Regions from separate parts of the Shewanella sp. SP2S2-4 genome, predicted to be linked through region 1. Evidence: riboswitches for the same ligand, from Rfam matches in the RefSeq annotation. Region 1 holds a riboswitch; the other holds the start of a gene.
The links. Region 1 has a riboswitch for cobalamin ahead of Q4Q54_RS06710 (ABC transporter ATP-binding protein). Riboswitches for the same ligand answer to the same signal wherever they lie in the genome.

Region 1 (12,478 bases):
GGGCAACGCGCACATTGCGGCCAATTTTAGTGTCGTAAAACTCATCTTTATCTTCGAACAAGCCTAAAAACGAGATAGGGATCCCCATAGCGCCAACGGTATCCCACACGCCAACAAACTTGATGTCCCGCGATTCATGGCTGTATCTAGCTCTAAATTCGAGGGATTTTTCACCATCAGGCGCAAAGGGCGCACTGCTTTTTTTATAATGGTCGAAGGCTTGCTGGATCAACGCCGCATCGGGGCGTTTGAGTATGCCGCAGTTATTAATCAAGCCACACAGGCAACGCACAGTGTAAGCACCGCGGCTAAAACCAAAGAGGTAAATCTCATCGCCGGGGGAATAGTTTTGCACTATATAGCGATACCCATCCATGATGTTTTTATGTAAACCGCGCCCTGTCGCACCGCCAATGGCTTGATCGTAATAGGAACCCACGCCCCAATCATAAAATACCTGCTGGGGTTTACCATCAGCCGCTATCGGGCTGATAGCACGCGCGAGGCGCAGCACATTGGTTGGGAAATCGACCTTAAGATCTTTCTCGGGCCGATTCCAAGTCCCATCGGCACAAATCACAATACGTTTATTCATCGCATCATCCTTGAGAACACTTTGAACGCTGAACGGTTAGTGAATAACGGCTACTAGTGGCTAAAGACCTAGCTGCCAGCCAATAACAGATAGTCGCTTATGCGCCGACTTTTACCAAGTTCGATTAGTAATCAAAACCTTGCTGTGCCTTGATACCCGCTTCGAAGGCGTGTTTCAGCGGCTGCACTTCGCTGACCGTATCTGCAAGCTCGATGATGGCACGGTGGCAAGCACGGCCAGTGATAATCACATGCTGCATCGGTGGGCGATTTTTAAGTGCGCTAAGCACACGTTCCACATCCAGATAGTGATAGCTCACCATGTAAGTCAGCTCATCCAGCATCAAGCAGTCAATCGACTCATCTTGCAGCAGCTTTTCAGCGGCTTCCCAAGCGAGCACAGCGGCGGCGGTATCCTTTTCTTTATCTTGGGTTTCCCAGGTAAAACCTGTACCCATTACATGAAACTCAACTCCGGCGCCTTCGAGTAAATTACGCTCACCGCACTCCCAGGTGCCTTTGATAAATTGCACTACCGCGGCTTTTTTACCGTGACCGACGGCGCGGGCAACGGTGCCAAAACCTGAAGTCGATTTACCTTTGCCGTTACCGGTTAATACCAGCAAAATGCCCTTTTCTTCTTGGGCGGCGGCAATTTTAGCATCTACACCGGCTTTCACTTTTTGTTGGCGAGCCTTGTGGCGTTCAGCCTTGATTTGCGCTTGTTCGTTGTCGTTCTGTGCTGTCATGGTCTTCTCTTCACTCTGCTGCTAAAAATGTCTGCTTGTATAAATGGTTCAATAGACAGCGGCAAATGGTTAGTTTGTAAATGCCGCTCTCTTAATATCCGTTCTTTGCCGAATTCAACGCCGAACTGCAGCATCCAAAATAGTCTGTAATTTTTGCATGTCTAAATGCTCGGCTAACACATCGGCTAAACGATCGAGTTGCTGCTCACGTATTTGATTGATATCTATCGCCTGAGCATCGTTTAATCCCGCCCAGCGCAGGATCAGCTGACAGGCATCAGGGCTATCAAACAGCCCGTGTAAATAAGTGCCTAAGATTTGCCCATCATCACTTTGCAGGCCATCGGCAAAACTCATCGCTGGCACAGCTAAGCTTGTCGATTCTGGGATTAACTGCAAGGGCGGATTCGTTTGTTCAAGCCTAGGGATAAGATAACGTGATTCGCCGCAGTGGATTTCATAGCCCTGCACTGCAACCCTTTGCCCAAGTAACCTTAGCTCACCGCTCACCCGCCGTAACTGTTTATCGGCTTTCAGTTCTGTGCTCAATGGTAAGTAGCCAAGTCCTTCGGTATCGCCCGCACTGTCTTCAATCCCTAAGGGATCGGCAATGCTTTGGCCTAACATTTGGTAACCGCCGCAAATGCCGAGCACTTTGCCGCCGTAACGCAGGTGAGTGGCGATATCCTTATCCCAACCTTGCTGGCGTAAAAAGGCCAAATCGGCGCGCACATTCTTACTGCCGGGTAAGATCAATATATCGGCGGCGGGCAGATGAGTGGCGTGACTCGCGGCTTGGGTTTGCAATGACACATAGTCAAAATCGATATCGGGATGCAACCGCAGCGGATCAAAATCCGTGTGATTACTGATCCTTGGGTACACTAATACCCGCACTTTTAAGCGGCTGTTAGCGCCTTTAGATGGCGAGCTTATCAGCGCATCTTCGGCATCGAGATGTAAATCATGCAGATAAGGCAACACGCCTAAAACAGGCTTGTTCGTATAAGCTTCAAGCCAATCGAGGCCAGATTGCAATAGGCTAATATCGCCACGGAAACGATTGATCACAAAGCCCTTTACCCGCGCCTGTTCAGACTCAGATAACAGCGCCAGCGTCCCGATCAAATGGGCAAATACGCCGCCCTTATCGATATCGGCAATGATAATCACTGGGCAATCTACGGCTTCGGCAAATCCCATGTTGGCAATATCGCCCTCGCGCAGATTGATCTCCGCCGGACTGCCCGCGCCTTCCACCACTATGGTTTGATACTGGCCACTTAATCGCTCGAAGGATTCCAGCACAGCAGCGAGTGCCATTGCCTTGTAATCCTTAGATTTAGGCCCAAAAAAGGCCGAGGCTTCCAGCGTTGTCAGGGCTTTGCCGTGAACGATAATTTGCGCGCCCGTGTCCGAGCTAGGTTTAAGCAGAATAGGATTAAAATCGGTATGGGGCTCAAGATAACAGGCCGCGGCTTGCAACGCCTGTGCGCGGCCAATCTCGCCGCCATCAATAGTGACTGCACTATTAAGCGCCATATTTTGCGGTTTAAAGGGCGCAACCTTTACGCCCTCTCGGGCGAGCAAACGACAAATACCCGCCACTAAGGTGCTTTTACCCGCATCCGATGTTGTGCCCTGCACCATCAAGACTTTTGCGCGCCGAAACGAATTAACCGCAGGTCTATTCACTGCGGGATTCACCGCAAGATTAGCAGCAGAATGAATAGCTAAAGCGTCAGCGGTATCGAGTGCAGTTGCACAGCCTGTGTTGTCTGTGTTTGGAGAAGGCATAGGGTTAAAAACTTATTCTAGTTTGCAGGGATAAAGATAAAAGTTCAGTCTCAACATCACTTAACTGAGTTAGATTAAAGTGGTTTGAGTGCCAAGGGTAAACCCGCGACCACTAAGGTGACATTGTCAGCTAAGGCGGCAACGGCTTGGTTTAACCAGCCCGCTTCATCGACAAATTGTCGGCTCAACTCGCCTAAGGGCACAATACCTGAGCCCACTTCGTTACTGATCAACACCACCACACCTTCAAGCTCGGCAAGGGAATCCACAAAAGCGGTTTTCTCTGCCTGCCAACTCGCCAAAGCTTCATCGTTAGAGGTTGAACTGGCAGACGGTATAAAGTCTGTCGCATTCCACTCTGTCGGCGCGGGGTCATCATCAATCCTGGCGCTGGATGCGAGTAATTGATTGGTCAACCAAAGGGTTAAACAGTCCACTAAAATCACTCGCCCAGGTTTTGCTAAGCGCTTTAACAGTGCCGTAAGGGCGAGCGACTCTTCAAACAATTGCCATTCGATACCATCGTCCGTTCGTCCCGCTTGATGTTTGGCGATACGGGTCGCCATTTCATCATCCAGCGCCTGCGCCGTGGCCACATAGCAGGCATCGAAGCCTAGCGCAGTGTACTGGCGCACTAAGGCTTCACCGTAGCGACTCTTACCGCTACGGGCGCCGCCTAGGACGAGGTGGATCACAGTATGTTACCTACAACGAGCAATACAAAATAACACACGATTTCTGCTATTTGCTGCGCCGCGCCTAAGGTATCACCCGTGTAACCGCCAATCTGGCGTCTAAAGATCACTATGATCAAACGGCGCAGTCCTATCATCACTAACAGCAATGACAATGCCGCTAACCCCTTGAGGAATAACAGCACTAATACGCCGCTGGCGATCAGGATAAGCAGCTCATTAATGCCTTGATGTTGCGATAGCGGCTTAGACTTACTGGTCTCGTCATCGCGGACATATTTTTCACTAAAGATAATACTGGCTGATACCACGCGGCTGACTGTGTGCGCGACGATAAGTGCCGAGCCCGCGACCACAGGATCGTACAGCGCCAACTCGACTAACAACTGCCATTTCAGCAGCAGGGCCAACATCAACGCCAGTGCGCCATAACTGCCAAGGCGCGAGTCCTTCATGATCCGTAGCTTGTCTTCCGCCGTCCAACCACCGCCAAAACCGTCGAAGGTATCGGCTAGGCCATCCTCGTGAAATCCGCCCGTGAGCAAGACGCCAACCAACATAGCTAACAGCACAGAGACGCCGGCGGGGAGCCAGTTCTGCGTCAGCCAAAATACAATGGCACTTAACAGGCCGACCAAAAGACCGACGAGACCGAAATAACGGCTGGCCTTATTCAACTTATCGCTATCGACTTCGACCCATTTAGGCATAGGAATGCGGGTAAAATAGCCCATGGCAACTAAAAACAAATCTATCTCTTTGTGCCAGCTTTCGCGTTCTGACATAAAGCATCCTTAGTGAATTAACACTTGCTGCAAGGTTTAAGATTAAAACGGTTGGCTAAAAAGTTATTATTTTAAATAAGTAAAATAAGCGACTTAGCAGAGCACATCATACAACAGCCTCAATCCCCGCATCACTAAAACTCGCCATTTGATTGTAAAAATTTACTGAGGCTTGAATAAGCGGCAACGCCAAGGCTGCGCCCGTACCTTCGCCTAATCTCAGCCCGAGTGATAATAAAGGTTTCGCCTGCAAAAATTCTAACATCCGCTTATGGCCTTGCTCGTCTGACTGGTGGGCGAAAATCAAATAATCGCGCACATTGGGGGCAATTTGCACCGCGACTAATGCCGCAGCAGTAGCGATAAAACCGTCCACAACCACCAGCATTTTGCGCTCGGCGGCGGCTAACATCGCGCCCGTCATCTGCACAATTTCAAAACCTCCTAGGCAAGCTAACACTGACTTTGGCCCAGTTAAGGCGCTTTGATGCAGCAATAACGCCAGCTCAATCAGCATGAGTTTACGTTCTAAGGTTTCACTATTAATGCCAGTGCCTCGGCCGACACAATCAATCACATCAAGCTGCATGATCGCCGCCATAATGGCTGCCGCAGCCGAGGTATTGCCTATGCCCATTTCGCCAAAGGCGACTAAGTTACAACCTGCTTGATGGTGACGTTCAATCAAATCGCGCGCCATCGCAAAGCCTTTATCGACGGTTTCCAGCGCCATCGCGGGCTCTAAATGAATCGCCCCTGTGCCCGCGCCAAGACGCTGATCGATAATGCCTTCAACCCCTTCGACTGGCGTTAAAATACCGCAATCGATCACTTCGAGCGTAAAGCCCACCTGCCGACAAAAAACGTTAATCGCCGCGCCGCCATGGGCAAAGTTTTGCACCATTTGGCGCGTCACTTCGCTAGGGGCAATCGACACGCCTTCTGCGGCAATACCATGATCACCCGCAAACACTAACATGGTTGGCTGGACTATTTTGAGCACAGTATTTTGTGGCTGATCCGTTTGTTGTGAATCAGTCGCTTGCACGCGGGCAATCTGTAAGGCTAAGGATTCGAGCTGACCTAAGGCGCCGGGCGGCTTAGTCTTAAGATCAATTTTCTGCTGGATCAATGGATCCTGCGTTTTACTCACAGGGCTGATTTGAAAAGACACGGCTGACTGAGACATCCACACTCCACTTATTATCTTAAATAACCACAACGCATCCTGCGTCTATGACTAACATGTCCAATTTTGCATTTCCAATCGCGGGGCAGATATCAACAAAAATGCTGATTATCTCGCCAGTCTGCGCTTGCTAGATGACTCTAGGATTACGTTCTGACTAAGTGCTTACGCCATGACTCTGCGTTTACGCAAAATCAGCAAAAAGAACATGCTACCTATGGCCGCTGTGATAATGCCCACAGGCAACTCTTGATTGCCCAACAAACAGCGCGCCAGCACATCAATCCACACCATAAATAATCCGCCCACCAGCGCCGTTAATAGAATCGGCTGACGACCGGGAAACAGCATGCGCACTGTGTGGGGGATCATCAAACCGACAAAGCCAATCCCGCCGCAGGTGGCGACCAAAATCGCGGTAATCAAGGAGCAGAGCAGCAACATATTGAGTCGCAACTTAGGCACATTCACCCCTAAGGTATGCGCCGTTTCATCCCCCGCTTGCAACGCCATGATCTGCCGTTTCATGCCTAAAATAATGAACAAACTCGCGCCAATCACCAGTGTCGGCAGCACTAATAAGGACCAACTGGCCTTGGCAAAACTGCCTAAACTCCAAAACAAAACAGAAGCCGTCGCCTGCGGACTGGCGAAATACAGCAGCAGACTCGTTAGCGCGCCGAACATAAAGGAGGTCGCCACGCCTGAGAGCAACATGCGCTCCACTTGGCTATTGAGCCCAAGGCCAGACAAGGCCAGCACTATCAGTACCGACAAACTGGCGCCAATAAAAGCGCCGAAGGGCAAGCTAAACCAAAGCAAACCCGACAAGGCGCCCGAGCCACTAAAAATCCCCGAGTTCGCCGCCATGCCCGCATTTTCAAAAAATCCAGAGCCCGTGAATAACGTCAACATCACCACGGCGCCAAAGGACGCGCCAGAGCTAATGCCAAACAGATAAGGGTCGGCCAGCGGATTGCGGGTCACGGTTTGCAGCACACTACCCGCCAAGGACAAACCCGCACCCGCCACAAAGGCCAGCAAAATACGCGGCAGTCTGAGCTCCATCACGATGCGCTCCGTCATGCCATTGGCTTGAGTGAGGCTGGCCATTTTATTGATAAACACTTGGATAACATCCATAAAGCTGATGTTCGCCGCGCCAAAACTCGTGGCGGCAATGGGGGTTATCAAAGTGATTATGCCTAATGCGACCAGCATCAGTTGTTGTCTCGTCAAAGGTGTCACGATACGCCCCAAATGTGAGATGAAATGCTGTTTACTCCCTGAATCATCCGCCCTCGCCTCGCTCAGCCAAAGCATCAGCCATGTTGTGCGTCGAATCATGGTAGCCATAGAAGTAGCTGATTAAGGGCTTTTTATGTTGTGGATGGGTCGACACCTGAGCGCACACGCCGAACACATCGCCAATTCGCGCCTCGGTTAATACCTCTGTTGGTGTGCCCAAAGCGCTGACTTCACCGTTATGGATCAACAACAAACTGTCGCACAGAGCGCTGGCTAAATTAAGATCGTGAATAGAGGCAATCACGCTGATGCCAAGGCTACGCACTAATTCGAGGATTTGGATTTGATAACGCACATCGAGGTGATTGGTAGGCTCGTCGAGGATCAGCAGTTGCGGCTGCTGCACTATGGCACGGGCGATCAAGGCACGCTGCTTTTCACCGCCGGATAAGTGCTCGTACTGTTGATGCATCTTATGACTCAGGCCGACTTTCTCTAATGCCTTGGCGATGCGTTCGCCATCACAACTCGAATTGGTATCGAACATGCCCTTATGCGGCGTTAAGCCCATGCTGACCAATTGCTCTGTGGTTAGGTCAAAATAGTGCGGCGTGTCTTGTTGCACTACAGCGACACGGCAAGCAAACGCCTTGGGTGATAAACGCTCTATATCTTGATCAAACAGGGTAATTTTGCCCTGAGTCGGGCGAACAAACCGATACAAACAGCGTAGCAAGCTAGACTTACCCGCACCGTTAGGGCCAATCAAACCCAACATCTGCCCCGTTGGCAGCGCAAAGTTAATATTGGAAAGAATGGTTTTGCCATCGATGCACCAGCTTAACTGGCTGACATCGAGCGCGACCGTCTGGCTCGCTGACGGGCGAGTGTCGCTGTCATTCAAAGCATGGCTCGTTTGGATGGCAGAGAGTTTCACCAAAGTGGTGCTCCTAGCGAGTCCAAACCTGAATTAAAAAAGGTTGTGCACATTGTCATCGGCTCCCTCGAGTCACCCGCTCGAGAACTAAGGCTGCACGCAGCGATAACAGAAATAGGCAGGTCTCCTGACTCGTCACTTTTTGTATTGAAAACAATATAAAAAGTCACTCACAGTTGCGGGCACAGTTCGGGCTGACTGACAAGCAGCTCCCCGATTCCCTATTATGTTGAGATTGATTTCAAGCCTTTGCAGCGTGTCTCGGCAATAGTTGCCACAGAACACCCTCGCACCACTCAAAACTCCCAACACCTATTTCTGTGACGTCATCCGATACACTGCCACCAGCCTTGCAAGACCGTGTGCGTCGGGGACGTCAGGAAAAAGCATTATCCTATATTTACCTTAATAGGCAATCGACAATCACGCTGGTAAGACAAGAAAAATCTTCACCTTAGGGCAACGCGGATCACTCGCAGCGCCCGCTCGGCCAATCTAAACGCCAGTAACAAACGCCGTGCTCATCCTGCAGCACAGTAATGCTCACCACGGCCGCCACGGGTAAATCGAGTTGACTGTAAAATCCCACTGCCCGTTCAACCCCAAGGGCGCGCGCCATTAGGTGACGGATCACCCCGCCGTGGGTCACGACCCATACCTTGGCAGCCAGCTCCCCCGTACTCAAGCCCTTACCCACGCTAGCGCCCGTAACCTGCTCGGCGTTATCTGAGTCGATAATCAACCGTTTAAACTCGGCGGCGAGTATCTGGTCAATTGCGCCATTCACCCGCGACTCGAAGCTTGCCATAGTTTCCCCATTGGGCGGCGGTGTTTGCCAAGGGTTTTGCCAATAGGCCGCTAAACGTTCGCCCTCTTGCTGATACAGCTCATCGAGTCGACAACCGTCCCAATCGCCAAAATCAATTTCCTGTAAACCCGACAAAAACTGCGCCTGCAATGGCCTTGACTCTGATACCAACGCCGCCGTCGAATGCAGCTCGGCGGCAAAGGCTTGGGCAAATTCGCCGCAGCGGCGTGAAGTCGAACTGTAAATCGCGCTACAGGTACTTGCCTGCGCCTCAACCGCTGCCGACATTTGCTGCCAACCCTGTTCGCTTAAAGGCACATCCACACGGCCGCGTAAAATGGCGCCGCCTTCACACTCGCCGTGGCGTAACAATAACAATCGAACTTGTTTCATCGTATTCCTATGTCTATCACTCGTGGCACATTTTGTTGAAAGCCCACATTAGACCCGTCGTCCTATATACTCAATTACGCCTTAGCCCAACAACTAGCTCTACAACTAGCCCTAAAAAACGAGCCGTTAAACTGGGTGAAAAGTGCTGATAGGACTCAATTGTCGTCAGTCAATTTTGACCTTGCCCTGACAATCATAAGTCGCGTATTATGGACGTCTATACGTTTAAATGTCCAAAACTAAACTCTAACAATGAATAACTAAAACGAGTAGTCAAATATCGACCGAGCAGAATGGAATGCACTTAGCCTAACTAAGTTAGTGATCTAAGTTCGCTAAATAAGTTAGCTAATTTAGATCACTCACTAAGGTCGATAACGAGAGCCGATATCTGGACTGCACAACACGCTTTACCCTGCACTTAGCATAACAAGGGTCGATGCTTGGACTTAACTTAGCTGTATTTAAGGTAATTATTTATGACGATACCCTCTACCAAAGCCGGCCAGATATTGGCAGACATTCGTAAACAGCTTGCTGAGCGCATTCTAATCTTAGACGGTGCCATGGGCACTATGATCCAAGACCACAAGCTCGAAGAAGAGGATTATCGCGGCGAACGCTTTAAAGATTGGCACACTGACGTCAAAGGCAACAACGATTTATTGGTATTGTCGCAACCCCACATCATCAAAAAAATTCACACCGACTACTTAAACGCCGGTGCCGACATCATTGAAACCAACACCTTTAATGCTACGACTATCGCCATGGCCGACTATGACATGCAGTCGTTGTCCGCCGAAATTAACTTAGCCGGTGCCCGTCTTGCCCGTGAAGCCTGTGATGAAGTGTTTGCTGCCACAGGCATTCCACGTTACGTCGCTGGTGTGTTAGGCCCCACTAACCGTACGTGTTCGATCAGCCCCGATGTGAACGACCCTGGCTATCGCAATGTCAGCTTCGATGAGTTAGTGAGCGCTTACCGAGAATCCACTAAGGCGCTGATTGAAGGCGGCGCGGATATCATTATGGTCGAGACCATATTTGATACCTTAAACGCCAAGGCCGCACTGTTTGCGATTGAATCGGTATTTGATGACTTATTTGGTCAGCATTCTAAAGACAGATTACCGATCATGATTTCGGGCACCATTACCGATGCCTCAGGCCGCACCCTTACCGGCCAAACCACCGAAGCTTTTTATAATTCCCTGCGCCATATCAAGCCGTTATCTATCGGTCTTAACTGTGCACTCGGGCCAAAAGAGCTGCGCCCGTACGTCGAAGAATTATCCCGTATAGCCGAATGTTATGTGTCGGCGCATCCGAACGCGGGCCTGCCGAACGAGTTTGGCGGCTATGATGAAACCCCAGAGGACATGGCGAACGTGATTGAAGATTGGGCGCGCGAAGGCATGCTCAATATTATCGGTGGTTGCTGTGGTAGTACGCCTGAACATATCCGCGTTATTCGCGAAGCGGTCGACAGACATAACCCGCGCGTCTTGCCCAATATCCCCGTAGCCTGCCGCTTAGCCGGTTTGGAACCACTGACTATCGATGCCCAATCCTTGTTCGTTAACGTGGGTGAGCGCACCAACGTCACAGGTTCGGCCAAATTTTTAAAGCTGATCAAAGACGGTAAGTTTGAGCAAGCGCTCGATGTGGCCCGCGAGCAAGTCGAAAGCGGCGCGCAGATCATCGACATCAACATGGACGAAGGCATGCTCGATGGCGCCGAGATCATGCACAAGTTTTTAAACTTGATTGCCTCAGAGCCCGACATCAGCCGCGTGCCGATTATGATCGACTCCTCTAAGTGGGAAGTGATCGAAGCTGGCCTCAAATGCATTCAAGGCAAGGGCATAGTTAACTCGATTTCCCTTAAAGAAGGCGAAGCCAAGTTTATTGAGCAAGCAACACTGGTGAAACGCTACGGCGCGGCGGCCATTATCATGGCGTTCGATGAGCAAGGTCAGGCCGATACTAAGGCACGTAAAATCGAAATCTGTACCCGCGCCTATCGGGTTCTGGTCGATAAGGTCGGCTTTCCGCCAGAAGACATCATCTTCGACCCGAACATTTTTGCCATCGCCACGGGTATCGATGAACACGACAACTATGCCGTCGATTTTATTGATGCCATTAAAGCGATTAAAGCCACCCTGCCCCACGCAATGATTTCGGGCGGCGTATCGAATGTGTCGTTCTCGTTCCGCGGTAATAACCCAGTGCGCGAAGCGATTCACGCCGTATTCCTGTACCATGCCATCAAAGTCGGCATGGACATGGGCATTGTCAACGCGGGCCAGTTAGCCATTTACGACGATATCGATCCTGAGCTTAAAGTACGGGTCGAAAACGTGGTGCTTAACTTGCCCTGCCCAGTCGAAGGCTCAAGCAATACCGAGCAGTTACTTGAAATCGCGGAGAAATTCCGCGGTGATGGCGCACAGGTGGGTAAAAAAGAAGATTTAGAATGGCGCAGCTGGCCGGTGAGCCAACGCTTATCCCATGCGCTAGTGAAAGGCATTACCGAATTTATCGATGAAGATACCGAAGCGGCGCGCCAAGAAGCGAAACGTCCACTGGATGTGATTGAAGGCGCCTTGATGGACGGCATGAACGTGGTCGGTGACTTGTTCGGCTCGGGCAAGATGTTCCTGCCGCAGGTGGTGAAATCGGCGCGGGTGATGAAAAAAGCCGTGGCTTACTTAAACCCCTATATCGAGCTGGAAAAGGTCGAAGGCCAATCTAACGGCAAGATTTTGATGGTGACGGTAAAAGGCGACGTGCATGATATCGGCAAAAATATTGTCGGCGTGGTGCTCGCCTGTAACGGTTTTGAGGTATTCGATTTAGGTGTGATGGTGTCGGTGGAGCGAATTCTCGACGCAGTGAAAGAACACAATATCGATATCATCGGCATGTCGGGCCTTATCACGCCGAGTCTGGATGAGATGGTGCATAATGTGAAAACTTTCCACCGCGAAGGCTTAACCATTCCGGCGATTATCGGCGGCGCCACTTGCTCGAAAATCCACACAGCGGTAAAAATTGCGCCCCATTATCCCCATGGCGCCATTTACATCGCCGATGCGTCCCGCGCCGTGCCTATGGTGAGTAAACTCATCAACAACGAGACTCGCCAAGCGACCATAGACGAAACCTATGCCGAATACGACGACATGCGCACCAAGCGTTTGTCCCAAGCCAAGCGCAAAGAGATAGTGTCACTCGAAGCGGCCCGTGATAACCGCTGCCAACACGATTGGGCCAA
Region 2 (12,478 bases), on a different contig from region 1:
GTGATAGATGTTGATTCGCCGCCGCCCACTAATGGCGTGTGAGCGATAACGCGAGTATCACCTGCTTTGACATAGGCAGCATCAGGACCGGCACTCATACCTTCGGTCGCTACGGCTGACATATCGGCTGCCTTAGTTAATACCCAGTTGTGGCCCATAGCTGCTTTTGGCAAAGTGCCTGAGTGGGTTAAGGTTAAGGTCACTTCTTTACAGCTTGCAGGTACAGACAGCTCTTTAGTGTCAAATTGCATTGCATCAGTGGCGGCAATTTTCAGTTCACATTCGTTGGCACTCGCTTGGCTAGCGAATAATAATCCGAGGCCGATTAGGCTAGTGCTGGTCACGTTACGTAAAGCTGTGCTTTTTGCTTTCATCTGGTACTTCCTTAGTTGAACAAGGGTAGCCGAGTCCTTTTGACTCGGACATGCGCCTACCAGAATAAGCAATCTTCATTAAATGGGAATGAAATCAGCGTGTAAATTATGTATATGCAACTTTCGTTTGAAAGCTTGCATCGTTATTGGCGGCAAAATTGTTAGCGGTAAACATAGGTGAGTACTTAGTTGGAGTGAACTAAGTACTCAGAAGTTATTATTTATATGTTTGATTTATAAATGATAATTTGTAGGTTCTAACGCAGGGCGTCTACTTCAGAACTTCTTACGTTTTTAGTACGAAAGCTCCTGTCGATAGGGAATAGCACGTTGTGCACCTGGGCGAGTGACAGTAATGGCACTGGCCGCATTGGCAAATCCCACGGCGGCAGCAATTGACATACCTTCGCTCAAGCCGACGACTAGGGCGCCGTTGAAGGTATCCCCTGCAGCGACTGTGTCTATGGCTTGCACTTCAAGTGCGGGCACTAGCCCGGTAAAACCTGGGCTGCTGATATATGCGCCGCGACTGCCTAAAGTAATCACTACAATTCCTACACCTTGCTGGTGCAGAAGCTGCGCAGCCATTTGAGCATCATCGAGATGGTTAATTTCAACGCCAGTTAAAGCTTCTGCTTCAGTCTCATTAGGCGTAATCACATCAACCCATTTGAGTACATCGTGGCCAAGGGCGGTCGCTGGGGCGGGATTTAATACCGTAGTTACGCCAAAGGTTTTTGCCATTTGTAATGCCTTTGCCACTGTGGCAGCAGGCGTTTCTAGTTGAATTAAAAGGAATTGAGCACGGGAAAACAGAGCATAGTGATTTTCTAAATCATCGGGTGAAAGAGTGGCGTTGGCTCCCGCAGCAACACCTATGGTGTTTTCACCGTTGTCACCGATAAAAATCATCGCTGTGCCTGTACTCTGCTCCGCTATCTGGCTAATACCTTCTGTACTGATGCCATCTTTAATCCAGCTTTGACGCATATCATCGCCGATACTGTCTTGGCCGAGGTGGCAGATAAAGTCAGTGCGGGTGCCTGATTTAGCTAAACGCGCGCAGGCGACTGCTTGGTTGGCTCCTTTACCTCCCTGTTCGAGTCGATAATCTCGGCTCATTAAGGTTTGCCCTGCTGCGGGCAGGTACTCAAATTTCATCACATGATCGGCATTAGCACTGCCGATAACGAGTATCTGGCTCATAGAAAACTCACTGTTATTTTCATCTGCGATTGAGATAAGTTGGATCATAGACACGTAAACTGTCTACCAGTAAATCGACAAAACCGAGTCTGTCGAGCCCAAATAGCACAGTCGCATTGGCGGTTTTGCCTGTGAGTTGATAGCGATCAACCACTGTCATGCCTAAGGTTAACTCGCTTTGGGTTTCAATCCCGACCCAGCAATCTTGTGCCTCAAACAGCTCAGGTTTGAGCAACCAAGCGATAGTACAGGGGTCGTGCAATGGCGCGCCAATGAAGCCCCATTTAGGATCTCTGTGGTAAATCATAAAGAAATCTAATAACTCGGCGACGCACTGAGCAATTGGATTTGGGATGGCGCGAATCCGTTCTATATCTTCATCCATGATTTGCGCTTGATGGGTCACATCGAGCCCGCACATAGTGATGGGAATACCTGACTTAAAGACGATATCTGCGGCTTCGGGATCGACAAAAATATTAAACTCGGCGGCAGGCGTCCAATTACCGACACCCGCGGCGCCGCCCATCAGCACAATGCGCTCGATTTTAGGGCGCAGCTCGCTATGACTCGCCAGTAAAAGGGCAATGTTAGTCAGCGGCCCCGTGGGCACTAAAGTCACTGGCTGTGTGCTTTGGCGGATTTGTTGCGCCATCAGTTCAACGGCCGTTATGGCTTGTGGGCTGAAGCTCGGTTCGGGCAATGCGGGGCCATCGAGGCCAGTCTCGCCGTGAACATTGTCGGCGATAATCAGTTCACGTGTTAGCGGTTTAGTGGCACCGCCCGCGACTGGGATATCACCACGGTTTAACAGGGTTAAGATCCGCAGGGCGTTGTTGAGGGTTTTATCTGGGGTTTGATTGCCAGCGCTAGTCGTGACGGCAAGGGGAACGAGGTCTGGGTGAGCTAAGGCTAAGATCAGCGCGATAGCATCGTCATGGCCGGGATCGCAATCAAGAATGATGTGACGAGTCATACTGTTACTCCTTTAAACAGCGGTACTGGATGCTTAGAATAGCATGCCATAAGTTAGGCGCTAGCCTGTGGAGGGCACTTGCAGAGTAAACTGTGAGCATTTTCGTCTTTTTATCAACAAGCTGCTAGAATTCTGCCCATTTTTGACATTAGGCGATGTTAGGTTAATCCATTCTCGCTCTGTCGGCTGCACAACATTGAATGACATATCCAAGCAAATACAAGGAAATAAGTAATGCTCACTCATCGAATCACTTGGCCTAAGGCTTTACTCGCGGGCATGGTTGCCATGCAGATCTCTGGCTGTAGCGATCCTCAACCTATGGCCATTATTGAAAGCAATAACGAGTCATTGCTGCAGTTCGATAACGGTAAACTCATCCTATTTAAGGAAAAACCGAGTCCGCAGTATCGCCATATTCCCTGTGATTTACCGGCAGTAAGTTCCGTGATAGTAAATGATATGGCAGTGGCTGCCCTCACCCCAAATGGCGATGTGATCACTTGGGGAAATAGTTTTAGCGGCGGCGATAGCCGCGAAGTTGCTGCGGAGCTTAAACACGTTAAACAAGTCGTGCCTGTAAAGGAAGGTTTTGCCGCCCTGCGTGAAGATGGCACTGTGGTGTACTGGGGACGTGCAGGGAAACTGAGCCTCGACAAAGCCCTGCAAAGCCGTATGACAAACATCACTAAACTCTATGCTAACCGTGAGGCGGTAGCCGCACTCGATGCCAGTGGAAAAGTGCACACTTGGGGTTATGGGCCCGAAGGCGGCAATAGCCAGCATGTGCAGGATAAACTGGTGGATATAGTTGATATCTTTGCCGAAGGACGAAGTTTTACGGCACTTAAGAAAGACGGCAGCACTGTGATTTGGGGGCAAGTTGAACGTTCAACCAATATGAAAAAGCTGCTGCCGCAGTTAATGGATGTTGTGCGTGTTGAGTATACCCAAGGGACCTATGCCGCTTTGAAAAAGGATGGCAGTGTCGTGACTTGGGGGCAGAGTAGCGATATTTACCCTATTCGCAGTGCGCTACAGGATGTCGCGAGTATTACGTCAAATAGCTGTGCTTTTGCAATCTTAAGTCCAACGGGTGAGGCGCACTTTTGGGGCAATGAAACGAACTGTGGTATCGATTGGCTCAAACAAACGGATATTAAAGGCGTGAACAGTATTGTCAGTGTTGGCACAGGATTTTTGTTGCTGCGTGACAATGCCGTACCGCAAATCCTTGTCGATGATAGTGACTACGCCTATCTATATGGTTTTCACTATGCTCAAGATATCCTCAATCGGTATTGGCAGGAGGGAAGCAAGATCACCCCAGGTTCGGCATCATTTGTATTTACCCGTCCTGACGGCAAAGTCGTGCCAGTAGGTTATAGGGCTAACCTAGACAATGTTGAGAAGCTCATAGCGCGTATTCCACGATTAACTTGGTTAGCGAGGGCGGGTGAGGGGTATGTCGGGATCAGTGAAAAGGGGGAATGGGTCTCTTGGTCGATGAATAACGAGATGTTCGCTAAATCTCCGGTACCGCCTGCCGATTCGTTGGTGATAAAGCCGCTGGATTTTACCCCTGTTGCCCAATGCGAAACGCCAGAGCAACGGCAGGTGATTCTGAGTCAGGAAAGGCCTAAACCTGAAGTGAAAATGTGGTTGTTTAGTGAATAGCACTAACCTCTTTGCCGCTATTGTGCTGATAAACGGGATATTTCCCTGTTATTCAAGTCGTGATAGTGATTATTTCTTTTAAAGTGGCAGTTAATATAACTTTTTGACTGTTTTCAGCGAAGGTTCTTCGTTAGAATGCTGGGTGTTTTCTGTTCAATTTCATGATGTCGTATTAATTATAAGTGCGATACAAGGATGATAAGTATGAAATTAGCATTGTGTTCACCTATTGGATTGTTTCAAGGTGCCAGTGTGTTATTACTCTGCAGCTTAATTGGCTCAGAGCCAGTTCAAGCCACATTAGATATAGCTCGGAGCGAAAGCGGCGCAGCTCATACCCATGTATTGCCGGTATTTGGTCAGCAATTAGGGTTCAATCTGCCTGCGGGCTGGAAGCAGGCTTATCATGAGGAGCAAGCTGGCATGTTTATGGCAGAATATGTGCCTGAGCAGGAAGCATTAACCCAGTGGAGTGCACTATTTTGCGTGCAGGGCTTTAAGGATATGGCCGAGAGTATTAGCCCTGAGCGTTTTTTAGATGCGATGGCCGAGACCTATAAATCGACCTGTGACGGCGAAGTGGTGTACCAGAAGCTCGGCGACACTGAAGTTGATGGACATGAGGGATTTAAGGCTATTTTAGGCTGCACAGCCATGCCCAATATCCACAATGTCACGCAAGTGAATCCCAAAGCCTATGCTTCAACTCCTCAAGGGGAAATTGGCTACTATACGGTTGTCAGTGGCAATAAAGATTTGTATCTACTGCATAAGTCGATGCGAGGTGCCGTTTTTTCTGCCGATAAACCACCATTGCAGGCAGATAATAGCCAAGATTTTATCTCCGCTTTAGTCCCATTCTCCTTGAAGTAGAACGTAGACGTTCGCTTGAGTTTGATGGACTTTCATCCGTATAGACGTCTATAATGCGCGCGCTCAGGCTCTATAATGTGCTGAGCCTTAAGGGAGTATCGCTGTTTTATTGATGGCTGTGCCCTATGAATCAAATTTTTAGTCAACCTTCTGAGGTGCTTGCGTGCGAAAGCCGCGAGATAATCGGGAAGCCAGTGAAATTCTGGCACTGCCCCCGCAACGGTAAAAGGTGAGAGAAGACCGCGTTTGATTGGTGTGTTCAAGACAGAACCCGATAGTCAGAATGTTAAAGGTCAGTCTCGCGTTAATTCTATTTTTACGGATTAACATAGCCTAAGTCCGGAGACCGGCCCTAAAGGTGTTTTTGAGATTTCGGTGGGCAGATCTCAAAATGCGATAGTCACTGTCAGTATCTTTTACTGAATGAACAGTATCGTGGCGCTAATGCCCCGTTTTCCTTGCAGGAGTTAAAGGTAAAATGGGAACAAATCCAACAAAAATCGCGCTGCTGATCGGTAGCCTTTGCAGTTTTTCCGTTATCGCGCCCGCTATGGCGGCTGACGCTACCAGCACAGCGAAAGTCGACGAGCATCTTGTCGTGATCGGCCGCTCTGACAATACCCCGTTAAATATTGCCGCGAATGTGAATGTGATTGACGCTGCGGCGATTGAAATGAGCGGTGCCACTAGTGTGACTGAAGTTTTACGCGGTCAAAGCGGTATTCAAATTTCAGATAATAACATCGGTACTAGTTTTGCGATGCGTGGCTTTAGTGCCAGCACTGCTGTGAATAACACGCTGATTTTACTTGATGGTCGTCGCCTCAATAATATCGATATCGCTGCTCCTAGTCTTAATGCCATACCGCTTAACCAAGTCGAGCGCATCGAAATTTTATCGGGTAGTGCGGGTGTGCTCTATGGCGATCAAGCGGTAGGCGGCGTGATCAATATTGTCACTAAATCTCCTGAAAATACTGGTGGTAGCGTGCAGTTATCCGGCGGCAGCTTTGATACCTATGAAGGTCGTGGTGATGTGTCTGGCGCGATCAACAAGGATTGGCGTTACTTTTTCACTGGTAGCTATAACCAAGGTGACAACTATCGCAAACATAATGCTAACGAAACCGGCTCTATTCTTGGCCGCATTCAATATAAAACGGCCACAGACTCCTTCTTTGTTGAAACTAGCTACTACGACGATGACCGTGAAAATCCGGGCTCATTGACAGAAGAACAGTTCAATAAAGACCCACGCCAATCTTTCAAGAGCAGCGAATATGTCCATGAGATGACCACTGCGGCGCGCACGGGTTATCAGCATCAGCTTAATCAAAATTGGGCTTTAGCAGCGGATTTAGATTATAGCGATACCTTAGTGTCTTCTTTTAATTGGGGGGCGAACAGCCATAACACGCGCTCACTGTTGATGTTTAGTCCTAAAGCGTTAGCGAACTACAGTACCCGTCAAGGTGAGCTAAACCTAGTCACAGGTTTAGACATCAGCCGTGGTAAGGCTGATTTTGACACTATGGCGCGCAGTAATGTGCAGCAAACACAAAGTGCTTACTTACAAGCCACTGTTCCATTAAGCCATACCCTAAGTTATGTTGTGGGTGGGCGATATGCGCGGGTGACCGACGAGTTAGTCGATCGCAAAGTTTATCCTAATGGTATCGATTTAGATGAAGATGCGACAGCATTTGAGTTTGGCCTAAACTACCGTCCTAGTATGGAGCACAGATTCTATCTGCGTGGCGATGAAAACTTCCGTTTTGCCAAAGTGGATGAGCAAGCTTATACCCCTAAAGATGTGTTTGGCTTAAAGCCGCAGACGGGCCGCTCCTATGAGGCGGGTTGGGATTGGACGCTTGCCAGCCAAACCCTGCGAGTGAACCTGTATCGCCTCGATTTAGAGGATGAAATCGTGTTCGATCCTAGCGCAGAGACACCTCCAAAAGGAGATTTCCAAGGTGCGAACGTCAATGCTGACGCTTCTCGTCGTTATGGCGCCAGTGCCGATTGGGATTGGCAAGTGACTAAAGCGCTGCAGCTCGGGCTAGAGTATAACTATATCGATGCTGAATTTACTGACGGTATCAATGATGGCAAAGAGCTATCTTGGGTGGCAAAACACACGGGGCGCGGTTATGTCAGCATGGATTTTGCTGAGCATTTCCAGGTGTTTGCCGAAGCTATCTACACGGGTGATCGTTTTATTGAAGGCAATAACGGTAACGAAGGCGATAAGTTATCTAGTTACGTGCTTGGTAATTTAGCCTTGAACTACAATCGTGATGCTTGGCTTGCCAGTCTGCGTATCGATAACCTATTCGATAAAGACTATGTTAGCGCAGGTTATTACGGTGGCCTTTGGGGGGATAGTTATTACTCTGGTCGAGGCCGTGATATTCGTTTAACCCTTGGTTATCGTTTTTAATATCTGATTATATAAGCTATTTTGCAGCCTTTAAATGAATATAAAGGCTGCTTTTGCTATTATCTATTCTTAAATTGTTTATCTTGTTCTTCTTTATTTAGCGGTTTAATACCAAGATAATATTCATAGCTATTTTTATCATTATTATCGGCAGACATCTCATTTTTATTATTAACTTCTTTCGATGTGTTGTCTTCTTTTTTTGCATACATAGTTAATTTAGGCTTAGTCTGTTTAGACTTGGTCTCCTCTGCAGCTGACTTATTCGCTATACTTTTAATCTCTTCATTGTCAGTAGCGGGTTTGTCTTCTATCTTGCCAAATTTATAGTTAAAAATAGCATTGGTTTCTACTGTTTCAATGGTTGATTTTTTCATGGTTTTGTATGATGCGACAATACCATGCTTACCTAAGGTAACTTCGGGATAAATTTTCTTACCTGTACCAACCTTTGCACCATCGACATACCAGTCTGCATCAACGTTGCTCGTTAGGGTAATCACTGTGGACTTAAGGCCCAGTTTTTCATTGAGTAATGATTCTATTTTGTTGTTATATGACGGCTTAAACGTCATGTTAACTCTATAATGCAGTTCTCCATTCATATTCATACTAGCATCAATAACCTTGTATGATAGTAGTACACTTTTATCGCTAAGGAATGGATCTGAATTAATCGTATTTTTAACTGTATACTTTTCGGTATCTTTTAAACAATCATTTATAGATTGAAATTTAGAACAAGTCATAGAGCTTTCTAGGTCAATTGACTTAACACTATCAGCACTGGATAACTCAGCAACAATACGATTAACTATTTCTTTTTTTAATGCAAAAAGTTGTGCGCTTCTTTGAGTTCGTTGACTATTAACAATTTCGTACTGTTTTAATATATCTTGATAGTTTTCTTTGTTTTTAACTTCGTCTTCGACCGATTTCTTTTCAAGTGAATCAATGTTCTTTACTAAGGTTTCGATTTCTTTGAAGTAATTACTCGGGTCACTTTCTGTTAAAATGGCATTGGGTAATGCCAATATTGCCTTGTTATAATGCTCTTTCTCGTTTTTGATGTTTGTTAATAGTGATTCATAATCATATTCACTTTTCTTATGATTAGATAAGCGGTCATTAATAGATATTAACAAGTTATCAATATCAAACTTTTGTTCGATTTGGTTTACTGATTGGTTTTCAGTTGCAGTTATCAACTCTAAGGCGTACGAGTTACTTGCACACAAGCACAACAAAGCAATGGTAAATTTACTGTATCTCACGTTTCTCTCCGATATTTTATCTGAAACAGTCAAAACAGCTTACTATTTCAGTGCTTTGAGCAAAAAACTCTACGTTTGGGCCATGATACTTAAGTTGATTTTTCTTTTCAAATGGATTGTTTGTTTGCCAATTCCAAATAAAGACATTTCCACTTTGATATCAGTTTGAGGCTCAATTGTATCCTTTGATTGAGTCATCTTATATTGGCAAGATTCTCATGACCATGATACTAAATGATGCTCATTACAGAACAATTGTTGCTGAAAACTGTGGCACTAGAGTGATGAGTAGTAATGAGCTAAAAGTCGACTATGTAGCGGGAATGCTATGCTTCAACACTGATGTTGAATTGGTCATTGTAAGTGAGAGGCATATTGCAATGAAATGCGAATGGGTGTCGCTTACCCTCGTTGTAGAAATAGAGATAAATTATTAGACGGACAGGCTCGTGACGACTTGAAGAATGGAAATGTTAAAATTGTTTTAAAACATGGGATTATATCTCCACCTCCAGCACCTTATTTGCTTCACCATTTGATGTTACATATAAGGTAGTCATTTTTTATTCTTTTCGTTAGGCTATTGTGCGACTTAGTACTGAAATTCTTTAAATTTTGGGTATGATGTGAAGAGTAACCGAATCATCTTATTGTTAATAAACAGGTGCAAAGTGTCTTATGACTGATCTTGAGCAACAGGTTTTTACTCAAGTTAGAGCTATTATAGCGAATGAAGAGCAAGTGATTGGCCGCCGAGGGATTTTAATTCCACTCAAAAAAGCGATCCTTGCTGAAGGCGACATTCGTAACGTGATCGACATCATCTCGAGTGACCCCGCATTGGCGGCGCACATGCTAATGCGCAGCAATTCCGCACAGGCATCAGGGGTGATTAACCCTAAGACTCGCTCCTTGAAAGAAGCTTTAGTCCGCTTAGGTCAAGTGAATATCTATCGCTATGCCTTTACGTTTTATCTGCAAGAGCGTCTCGATGAGCTGCCACAGCCCTATAAAAAGTTGGTCCAAGGTTATTGGAAGTTGACTGAAGATATTGCAACGGATGCGGTGGACAGTTTAGCGGATATGGAAGGCGTCGAGGTTGATGCTGATGAAGTGCAAACCTTGGCCCTGTTCAGTGTGTTCGGCCAAATTATCGCGCTCACGGCCTTTGCGTATTTAAATGCTAATGCCGAACAATCATTCCCTTTAAGCGTAATTAAGTCATTGATTGATAATCAACAGCAGACATTGACGATAGAATCATTCGAAGCGTTAGATCTCGATCAGGACTTGCGTCAAGAGTTTATGATTGCCCATAATTTGCGTCAGACCCGTAATTCGAATTCCCCTGGTTTAATCCTGCGCCGCGTATTGTCTATGCGTGGTCTATTGATGAATCCGCTGTAATATTTAGATGCGACAAATAACGGTTTGAACGAATAAAATAACTATTTAATTCAATAAAAAAAGCCTGCATTCGCAGGCTTTTTTGTTAGGTTTCACCTGTGTTAATTTGTCTTCTGCTGGCGGGATAAACCTTCACTCGCCACCAGTTGTAACCAATTTTGGATCAAGGCTGAGTTGGCGCTATGGCGGCGATAGGCGCCAAACAAAGGGCGTTTCAAGCCTTCTTGCCCGAGCTTCACTGTGGTAAGGCTTAGGCCATGCCCTTCATTTATCGACCAATTTGGCAGCGCGGCTATACCGTCTTTACAGGCGATGCGTTGCAGTAACATCATGGTTAAATCACAGGTTTTCTGCTCACCCGCTTCTATGCCTGCGGGCTCTAAAAAGTGGCGATAGATGTCTAAACGCGTCAGTGGTACGGGATAACTGATAATAGGCAAGTGTGCTAATTGCTTAGGGGTGACATAGGCTTCTTTCGCTAAAGGATGATCCTTAGCAACTACTAACTTTACTTCAAAATCAAACAAATGCTGATAAGCAAGTGAATGCCCAGGCACAGGATCTGAGGTCAGCACTATATCCAGTTCACCCATTTCCAAGGCATTGAGTGAGTCGAACAAGTGACGGCTCGACAAGTCTAACTCGGCTTGGGGATAGTCTTGTCTAAATTGCTCCATCACAGGCATTAACCAGCGAAAACAGCTGTGGCACTCAATGCCTACCCGCAACTGATTGGTTTCGGTTTCAAGGCCATTCTTAAGATCTGTCTCGGTTTCTAACACCTTAGGCAAAATCTCTTCCGCGAGATGAAGCAGGCGTGCACCTTCTTGGGTGAATGACAGCGGCTTACTCTTACGCACAAAAATAGGCGAGTTAATCCTTTGCTCCAACTCCTTAATTTGGTGGGAGAGTGCGGATTGAGTGACAAAACGTTTTTTGGCTGCGCCCGCCAAACTGCCACTTTCCTTCAGGGCCATTAAGGTTCGCAGATGTCTTAGTTCGATCATGTTCACTCCAGGTGAAATTCGCTCATGTTGTGCTTGAAATCAATTCGGTTGCTGGAATAGAGACTAACACAATAAACGTCTAGACGTCCAGACGCCCATTGTTATTTATCAAGGCGGAAATGCTGAAAAGTGCCAAGAGAACACAATCTGGTGGGTGCAAGTGCCGAATTTGGCTTATCTCAAATAAAGGAAGATAGGGTATGCAATTAAATAGTCTTGGGTTTCCCCGTATCGGGCGTCGACGTGAATTGAAATTTGCTTTAGAAAAATACTGGCGTGGTGAGAGTACTCAAGCCGAATTATGTGAAGTAGCGAGTGAACTGCGCCGTACCCATTGGCAGTGGCAAACCGCAGCGGGCATCGAGCAAGTACCCGTGGGGGATTTTGCCTTTTACGATCAAGTATTAACCCTGAGTGCGACCTTGAATGCCATCCCTGATCGCCACCGCGGCGAAGGCGCTATCGATCTCGATACCTTATTCCGTGTTGCCCGCGGCAGAGCGCCGACAGGCCAAGATGCGCCAGCCTCTGAAATGACCAAGTATTTCAATACTAATTATCATTATTTGGTGCCAGAGCTGACGCAAAACCAAGAGTTTTCGATTGCTTACGAGCAGTTTTTTGATGAAGTCAGCGAAGCGCAAGCGCTAGGCTATAAAGCCAAACCTGTTCTACTCGGTCCAGTCAGTTACTTATACCTTGCTAAAACCGTCGGCCAAGAGTTCGATAAGTTAAGTTTATTACCGAATTTATTAACGGCTTATGCTGATATTCTGGCGCGTTTCGCCGCCCAAGGTGTGGAATGGGTACAGTTAGATGAGCCTGTGCTGGCATTAGAATTAGACCTGCATTGGCAAGCGGCGATGACTAAGACTTATCAAGCATTAAGCACTGCTAACGTTAAGGTTCTCTTAGCGAGTTATTATGGCGGTATTGCGCATCATCAAGCCCTCGTATCTGCCTTGCCTGTTGCTGGTTTGCACTTGGATTTAGTTACGGCGCCAGAACAACTGGTTGTGTTTGCAAATGCGTTGCGCAGTGAGCAAATTTTGTCGGCGGGTGTGGTTAATGGCCGTAACGTGTGGGCGGCGGATATCGATTTGATTGCCGAGCGTATTGGCGCTGTGGCGCGTGATTTAGGCGATCGTCTGTGGATTGGCACATCATGTTCATTGCTGCACAGCCCAGTCGATTTAGATGTTGAAGTCAAACTATTACCTGTGCTGCGTAAGCAGTTAGCCTTT

Region 2: linked by a shared signal. The riboswitch ahead of Q4Q54_RS01495 (TonB-dependent receptor) and the one ahead of Q4Q54_RS06710 (ABC transporter ATP-binding protein) in region 1 are both predicted to bind cobalamin.

What each region holds. Positions count from the first base shown of each region.
Region 1 is NZ_JAUOER010000006.1:9,414-21,891, forward strand. Features, by position in the region: gene Q4Q54_RS06675 (DUF2235 domain-containing protein) at 1-595, opposite strand, end outside; gene cobO (cob(I)yrinic acid a,c-diamide adenosyltransferase) at 720-1,343, opposite strand; gene Q4Q54_RS06685 (cobyric acid synthase) at 1,458-3,140, opposite strand; gene cobU (bifunctional adenosylcobinamide kinase/adenosylcobinamide-phosphate guanylyltransferase) at 3,215-3,835, opposite strand; gene Q4Q54_RS06695 (adenosylcobinamide-GDP ribazoletransferase) at 3,832-4,620, opposite strand; gene cobT (nicotinate-nucleotide--dimethylbenzimidazole phosphoribosyltransferase) at 4,727-5,809, opposite strand; gene Q4Q54_RS06705 (FecCD family ABC transporter permease) at 5,975-7,132, opposite strand; gene Q4Q54_RS06710 (ABC transporter ATP-binding protein) at 7,101-7,994, opposite strand; cobalamin riboswitch at 8,094-8,260, opposite strand; gene Q4Q54_RS06715 (histidine phosphatase family protein) at 8,464-9,195, opposite strand; gene metH (methionine synthase) at 9,675-12,478, shown strand, end outside.
Region 2 is NZ_JAUOER010000001.1:331,556-344,033, reverse strand. Features, by position in the region: gene azu (azurin) at 1-374, opposite strand, end outside; gene rbsK (ribokinase) at 669-1,580, opposite strand; gene rihA (pyrimidine-specific ribonucleoside hydrolase RihA) at 1,600-2,556, opposite strand; gene Q4Q54_RS01505 (hypothetical protein) at 2,791-4,233, shown strand; gene Q4Q54_RS01500 (hypothetical protein) at 4,438-5,106, shown strand; cobalamin riboswitch at 5,243-5,476, shown strand; gene Q4Q54_RS01495 (TonB-dependent receptor) at 5,585-7,546, shown strand; gene Q4Q54_RS01490 (hypothetical protein) at 7,606-8,820, opposite strand; gene Q4Q54_RS01485 (HDOD domain-containing protein) at 9,499-10,227, shown strand; gene Q4Q54_RS01480 (LysR family transcriptional regulator) at 10,329-11,234, opposite strand; gene metE (5-methyltetrahydropteroyltriglutamate--homocysteine S-methyltransferase) at 11,435-12,478, shown strand, end outside.